3 regions of the Rhizobium sp. 42MFCr.1 genome follow, and region 2 is predicted to be linked to each of the others. Evidence: predicted binding sites of a transcription regulator. Region 2 holds the regulator's gene; each other region holds the start of a gene.
The links. Region 2 encodes PhoB, which activates phosphate uptake and scavenging genes when phosphate is short. Its sites were predicted from a motif close to TGTCATNNANCTGTCAT; they were not measured.
Positions count from the first base shown of each region.

Region 1: a site for PhoB is predicted at 1,170-1,186, ahead of phnC (phosphonate ABC transporter ATP-binding protein). Genes of this name have one in related genera too.
Region 3: a site for PhoB is predicted at 1,455-1,471, ahead of C934_RS0103190 (DUF1045 domain-containing protein). Genes of this name have one in related genera too.

Region 1 is NZ_KB897819.1:173,859-176,123, forward strand. Features, by position in the region: gene phnD (phosphonate ABC transporter substrate-binding protein) at 1-180, opposite strand, end outside; gene phnC (phosphonate ABC transporter ATP-binding protein) at 269-1,114, opposite strand; gene C934_RS0103215 (hypothetical protein) at 1,377-1,589, shown strand; gene C934_RS0103220 (ribonuclease H family protein) at 1,743-2,265, opposite strand, start outside.
Region 2 is NZ_KB897832.1:6,948-9,212, forward strand. Features, by position in the region: gene C934_RS0115785 (aspartate aminotransferase family protein) at 1-108, opposite strand, end outside; gene C934_RS0115790 (GcrA family cell cycle regulator) at 537-1,070, shown strand; gene phoB (phosphate regulon transcriptional regulator PhoB) at 1,164-1,847, opposite strand; gene phoU (phosphate signaling complex protein PhoU) at 1,884-2,265, opposite strand, start outside.
Region 3 is NZ_KB897819.1:169,247-171,511, forward strand. Features, by position in the region: gene C934_RS0103185 (alpha-D-ribose 1-methylphosphonate 5-triphosphate diphosphatase) at 1-655, opposite strand, end outside; gene C934_RS0103190 (DUF1045 domain-containing protein) at 669-1,364, opposite strand; gene phnE (phosphonate ABC transporter, permease protein PhnE) at 1,496-2,265, opposite strand, start outside.

The DNA of each region.
Region 1 (2,265 bases), on a different contig from region 2:
AACCTTCTCGAAGCCGAACTCGGTCTTCAGGTGGTCAGCCAGGCAAGCGTAGTTGCGCAGGCGGTCGGCTTCGTTTTCGCCGCCGAGGATGCCGACGCGGAATTCCTTGAGGTCTGCGGCATGCGAGACGCCGGCAAGCGCAAACAGCGCCGTCGCGGCAAAGAGTGCTTTCTTCAACATGGTACTCTCCTGATTGACCGGTGTCCCCGGCGATCTCTGGTTAGAAGAAGGTGCCCATAACGCGGGCTTACGATCGAGGCCGCCCCTCTCAGAGACCGGCCAGCGCCAGCGGTTGCAAGCCGGCGGATTGATTGGCGGCAACGGCCGCGGGAATGTTGATCGAGGTCGAGGTCATCGTCTCGTCGATGCTGGCGCCATCCTTGTCGGTGCCGTAGATCTGCTTGACGGCATCGGCGGTCAATTCGGAAGGCCTGCCATCGAACACGACGCGGCCAGCGGCCATCCCGACGATGCGTTCGCAATAGTTGCGGGCCGTATCGAGCGTATGAAGGTTGGTGATGACGGTGATGCCTTCGCGCTCGTTGATATCGCGCAGCGCGTCCATGACAATCTTCGCATTGAGCGGGTCGAGCGAGGCGATCGGCTCGTCGGCGAGCACCATCTTCGGGTTCTGCATCAGGGCGCGGGCAATCGCCACGCGCTGCTGCTGGCCGCCCGACAGAGTGCCGGCCATCTGCAAAGCCGTCTGCTCGATGCCGAGACGCTCAAGGGCAGCGATGGCGTGGATGCGCTCTTCGCGGCTAAAAAGACCGAGCAGGCTCATCGTGGTCGAACGATGGTTGAGACGACCGAGCATGACGTTGGTCAGAACGTCGAGACGCGGAACGAGATTGAACTGCTGGAAGATCATCGCGCAATCGCGCTGCCAGTTGCGCAGCGCCTGGCCACGGAGACTGGAAACCTCGACGCCGGCGAAATGGATCGAGCCCGACGTCGGCTCCTGCAGACGGTTGATCATGCGCAGAAGCGTGGACTTACCGGCGCCGGAACGGCCGATAATGCCGACCATCTGGCCCTGAGGAATGTCGAGCGTCACGGAATCAACAGCTGTCTTCTTTCCGAAACGGCGGGTGACATTCTTCAGTTCGAACATCATGCTCTTCCTCATAGTCCAGATGCGATATGAGGGAGTGCATTAGTCCCGGTTCATGAAGCTCCAATGTCAGTTTTATGTAAGGACTGTCATAATCGAGTTTTGGGGGATAACGAAGCCCGGCCGGTTTGCCTGAAGATAAGAGCCTGCCGGTCGGCGTCTCGCCTCGCGATTTCAACCCCCGGCCTGTCGCCATTGACGGTTGACCGGACCGCCAGTCGATGGCAGGCAATCCGGGACCCGACGATAGTGGAGTAAAGCGATGGACCAGACACTCTTCAAAAGCCTGTGCAAAGACGGGAAGTTCAAAGAGGCCCTCGCTCTCGCCATCCGCGGACACGAGGACGAGAAGTTCACGCCCAGCCGCTTTTCCATGGACAAGAAGACCGGACTGCCGATCTTCTACCGCGGCAACAAGCGCGTCGAACCTGACGAGACCGGTGAATGGCAGCTGGCGAAGAACCCATGGGCGTGAGGGCCGAAGCCAAGAGTTGATTGCGGCAACGGCGACGGCGGCGCGTGCAGCCACCTGGCCTCAAGGCGTTTCGGACAGCTGCGAGCGATATCCGTGCCGGCGGCGCCTATCGGAAACCTGCACTTCCGCGCGCGGGCCGACTTGGGTCAACTTTCATCGGATACCCTTGCCACGCCGTGACAGGCGGCCGCGCTCGGCGAGTTCATCCGCGCGCTCGTTGCCGGCAAGGCCCGAATGGCCCTTGCACCAGGCGATCGTCAGCAGGCGATTGCGCGAGAGTTGAGCGTCTATCGCCTTCCAAAAATCCGGATTTGCGATGGTGCGGCTTCGGACCTTCGCGTTGGCGCTTATCTTCTTCCAGCCGTTGTTCTTCCAGATGTGGCGCCAGTGATTGCAGCCTTTGACGGCGTAAACGGAGTCGGACCAGACGACGGCTGTTTCCCCCGCTGCATTGCTGTTGATCCACGCCACCGCTTCGAGCAGCGCGACCAGTTCGGTCGCATTGCTGGCGGTGTCCCTGACGCAGCCAAAACCGGAGGCGACTTCGGCATCGTCGCGAAAGACCACAAATGCCCAGCCGCCCTCCCCTGAATCGGGTTCGTAACAACCGTCGGCGAAGACGTGGAGATCGTGCCTGGAGCCAATATTTTCAGCAAGGAGAATAGTGTCGGTGTTG
Region 2 (2,265 bases):
GAAATCAAGATATCGCTCGCCCGTTTCGCTGATCAGCCACACGCCTTCTCCTCGCTCGAACCGCAGCGGGGCACGAGAGTAGGTGTCGTAAAGCGCGGCTTCAGCCATGGCGCGATCTCCTATCAGCAATCATCAGCAGCCGGACTCCGGCTAAGGAAAGCAGGTCCGGAAAATTAAAAATGCCGCCTTTCGGCGGCGAGCAGCACTATTTACTTTTCGCACTGCAATGTCAACAAAACTGAGGTTTCGCTGCATGCGTCAAGCAGCCATCCCGAGGCGCTCGACCTATCAACAACTATGTTGCATAAATGACTCTCACGCCCAGCAAGTTGGGGAAAACTTGAAAATCGATTCCCCGAGATTCAACCGACTCTTGTCACGGAGTCGGCCTCACACTAGGTTAAAACTCAATTACTAGGCTGCATGCGGCGGAACTAGTCACCAAAATTTGAGTAAGCGTTTCTTGCCTCGGATACGTCCGTGGCAACGGTGAAGGATTCTGCCTACACCAACGCTAATAAGGCGGAGACAGGGGCATGAACTGGACAGACGAGCGCGTTGAAAAACTGAAGAAGCTGTGGTCCGAAGGCCTGAGCGCCAGCCAGATCGCAGCACAACTTGGCGGTGTAAGTCGTAATGCCGTCATTGGTAAAGTCCATCGTTTGAGTCTGCCCGGCCGTGCCAAGGCCGGCGGTTCGACGACCACCGTCAGAACCCCCAAGCGCACGACTTCGGCGCCCCGCGCCACGAACTACGCCTCGCGGATCACCACACGCACCGTTACCCGCCAACAGGGCGCGACGATGCTCAAGGAAGAGATCGAAATCGATACGGTGGAGGAAGTCCGCTTCCGTCCGGCCGCAAATGTAATCGTTCCGATTTCTCGCCGCCTTGGCCTCACCGAACTCACCGAGCGCACCTGCAAGTGGCCGGTCGGCGATCCGCTCAATGACGACTTCCACTTCTGCGGTTGCGAGTCCCCGGACTCTTCCCCGTATTGCACGTATCATCAGCGCATGGCCTACCAGCCGGTCAACGAGCGCCGCAAGGCCGCTAACCGGGTCGCCTGACCCGGAAGCCGGATAAGGAATAAAGAAAACGGGCCTTCGCGGGCCCGTTTTTCGTTGTATTGGAAAGACCTTTCAGGCTCTCGCCTGAAAGGATCAGGCTTCCATCGAATAGCCGGCACCGCGCACGGTGCGGATGACGTCCTGCATGTTGGAAAAGTTCAAAGCCTTGCGCAGGCGGCCGACATGGACGTCAACAGTACGCTCGTCGACATAGATGTCGTGACCCCAGACGCCGTCGAGCAACTGCGAGCGCGAGAAGACGCGGCCGGGCGATGCCATCAAGAACTCGAGAAGGCGGAATTCGGTCGGGCCGAGGCGGACTTCGCGGCTCTTGCGGTGAACGCGGTGTGTCTCGCGATCCAGCTCGATATCGCCGCACTTCAGCAGCGTCGAGAGCACCTCGGGCTTGGCACGACGCAGCATCGCCTTGACGCGAGCGACAAGCTCCGGCGTCGAGAACGGCTTGACGACGTAATCGTCAGCACCGGTCGAGAGGCCGCGAACCCGTTCGCTTTCCTCGCCACGGGCGGTCAGCATGATGATCGGCAGGCGCTCGGTTTCCGGCCGCATGCGCAGGCGGCGGCAGAGCTCGATGCCAGACACGCCCGGCAACATCCAATCGAGGATGAGAAGGTCCGGCGTGCGTTCCTGAAGCCGGATCTCGGCCTCGTCGCCGCGCAGGATGGTATCGACCTCAAAGCCTTCGGCCTCAAGGTTATAGCGGAGAAGCACGCTCAGCGCTTCTTCGTCTTCAACGACAGCTACTTTAGGGATCATTCGTTTCGGTCTCCTGGGGGCGCGGTCGCGGAATGACTATTCAGTGACTGCGCCGACGGTGTTGGCGGTATCGTCCTTCGGACGTTCGCCTTCCGGCTGGGCACCGGTGGCCATGTAGTAGATCGTTTCGGCAATGTTGGTGGCGTGGTCGCCGATGCGCTCGATGTTCTTGGCGCAGAACAGAAGATGCGTGCAGCTGGTGATGTTGCGCGGATCTTCCATCATGTAGGTGAGCATTTCACGGAACAGCGAGGTGTACATCGCGTCGATTTCCTCGTCGCGCTCACGGACCGATTTTGCTTTGTCGGCAGCACGGCTCGTGTAGACGTCGAGGACTTCCTTGAGTTGGACGAGGGCGAGCTCGGACAGGTGCTCGAGGCCGCGGGCGAGCTTGCGCGGCACGCCGGCGCTCTGTACG
Region 3 (2,265 bases), on a different contig from region 2:
TGGAAATGGCCGTGCGGTGCGGCGTGGAATTGCGGTCAGATTCGGACACGCGACGATCAACGAACTTGGCGAACTCCGCATCGGAGAGACCGCGCTTCTTCTGGTAGTAGAAGATGTACTGATCCATCGTCTGGAACTGCCGCTGGCCGGGCGCGTGGTCCATCAGCGAGACAAGACGGACATAGGGATCGTTCTCGAAATCGGCGAAGTGCTGCAGCACGTTGTCGGCGGAGACCTCGCAGCGCAGGTGAAGCAGGTGCTCTGCACGCAGGCGGCCCTCCTGCTCGGCCTTCTGGATCGCATCGGCCATTTCGCGCATCTCGCCATGTTCGAAGCCGCCGTCCTCGTCGGCGCCCATGCGCAGGCAGTCGAAAACCGTGGTGATGCCTGAGGTGACGATCTGTGCGTCGTGCGCCTGGATTGCCGCCGTCTTGTGCCAACGCAGGCCGGGGCGCGGCGAATAGTGACCTTCCAGATGGTCGGTGTGCAGTTCGACGAGACCCGGGATCAGATAATCGCCTTCGAAATCCTCACCGACGCGGGAACTGCCCGTCGAGATATCGGCGATCTTGCCATCGCGGACGAGGACCGATCCTTCAACGATCTCATTCTCGAGAACGATGCGGGCATTTGAGAAGACTGTTTCTTTGGTCATCGAATATGGTCTTTCAATTTTTAGCGCCGGCGAGCGGCCACCAGGAATGGGCTTTGAACGGCGCGCCCCGCGCCTCCTCGACGAAAACGGCAAGGCCGCTAATGGGGAGCGGGCGGCCGATAAAGGCGGCGAAACGCTCCGCCAGAATGGCCTTCATCACGCCTGCACGCTCCTGCGGCACCTGGCCGGTCAGCGTCATGTGGAACCCGAAATCATCCATCACATAGGGATAGCCCCAGCGCAACAGATTGGCCCTCTGGCTTTCGCTCAGTTTCTCCGGGTTGCGGCGCGCTATATCCGCATCCGACAACGCGGCGCGAAACGGTTCGAAGGATTTTACCACCGTGGCGGCGAAATCCTGAAGCGGCGGATGCAGAAAAGCGGGCACCAGCGCAAAGAATTTACCCAACTGCCCAAGCACCAGCTCGGGAATGTCGAAGGCGGACGTGCGGGCGGCGAAATCCTCGACCACCTGGATCAGGTCCTTTTCGGTGACGGAGGCGGCCAGATGGAACGGTGCCTTGATCGTCGCGTGGAAAGCGTAGCGGCGAGGATCGGCTGTCAGTTCGAACTGCTCGGCGGCTGGCAGGTCCGGACAATCGGGAGCCGGATAAATTTCACCGGTGAAGGCATCGCGGCCGAGCCAGAGCGCGGCCGTGCCGTTCAAGGGGTCATCCTTCGGCGGTGTGAAATAGAGTGCGTAGCGCAAGGCTCGTATCCTGGGAATCGCTCGGAGTGCGGTCGCAGTCTTCAGTGATTTGACCACGACCGCAAGCTGGCTTCCGGCTAAAAGATTTCCGTGACAGAATGATGATGGTCCTGAACGATCCCGCGCTTTTTTCAGTAGGCCTTGGTCCCCATCAGACGGTGACGCAGGGCGTTCGACGCCATGTCGAACAGGAACACGACGATCAGGATCAGCAGCACCATGTAGGCGACGTTTTCCCAGTTCGCGTTGGTGCGCATCGCTTCCCACAGCTTGAGACCGATGCCGCCAGCGCCAACCGCGCCGATGATCGTTGCGCCGCGTACGTTCGATTCCCACTGGTAGAGCGTCTGGCTGACGAAGACCGGGACGATCTGCGGGATGATGCCGTAGCGATGGGTGAGCACGGTGGAGGCACCGGTCGACTTGATGCCTTCGCGCGGCTTGTTGTCGACGTTTTCCAGACCCTCGGAATAGAGCTTGCCGAGCGTGCCCGTTTCCGTGAGGAAAATCGCGCCGGAGCCGGCCAAGGGACCGGGACCGAAGGCGCGGGTCAGAAAGAGCGCCCAGATCAACATGTCGACCGAGCGCAGGAAATCAAAGAACCGCTTCAGGACCTGGTTCAGGACCTTGTTCGGGGTGATATTGCGCGCAGCCAGAAAGGCCAGCGGGAAAGCAAGCAACGCGCCGAGCAGCGTTCCCAAAAAGGCCATCACGATGGTCTGGAACAGCTTGGTCCAGACGTCGCCGTGCTGCCAGGCGCTGTTGTGCCAGATATTATCGAAGGCAAGCGACAGGTTGGACTGGCCGGGCTTCAGGTCCGGACCCGAAACGATCAGGCTGATAACCTCGGTCGCCGGCTTGTCGAAGAACGGCGACTGCGTGTCGAAGACGAAATTCGCCC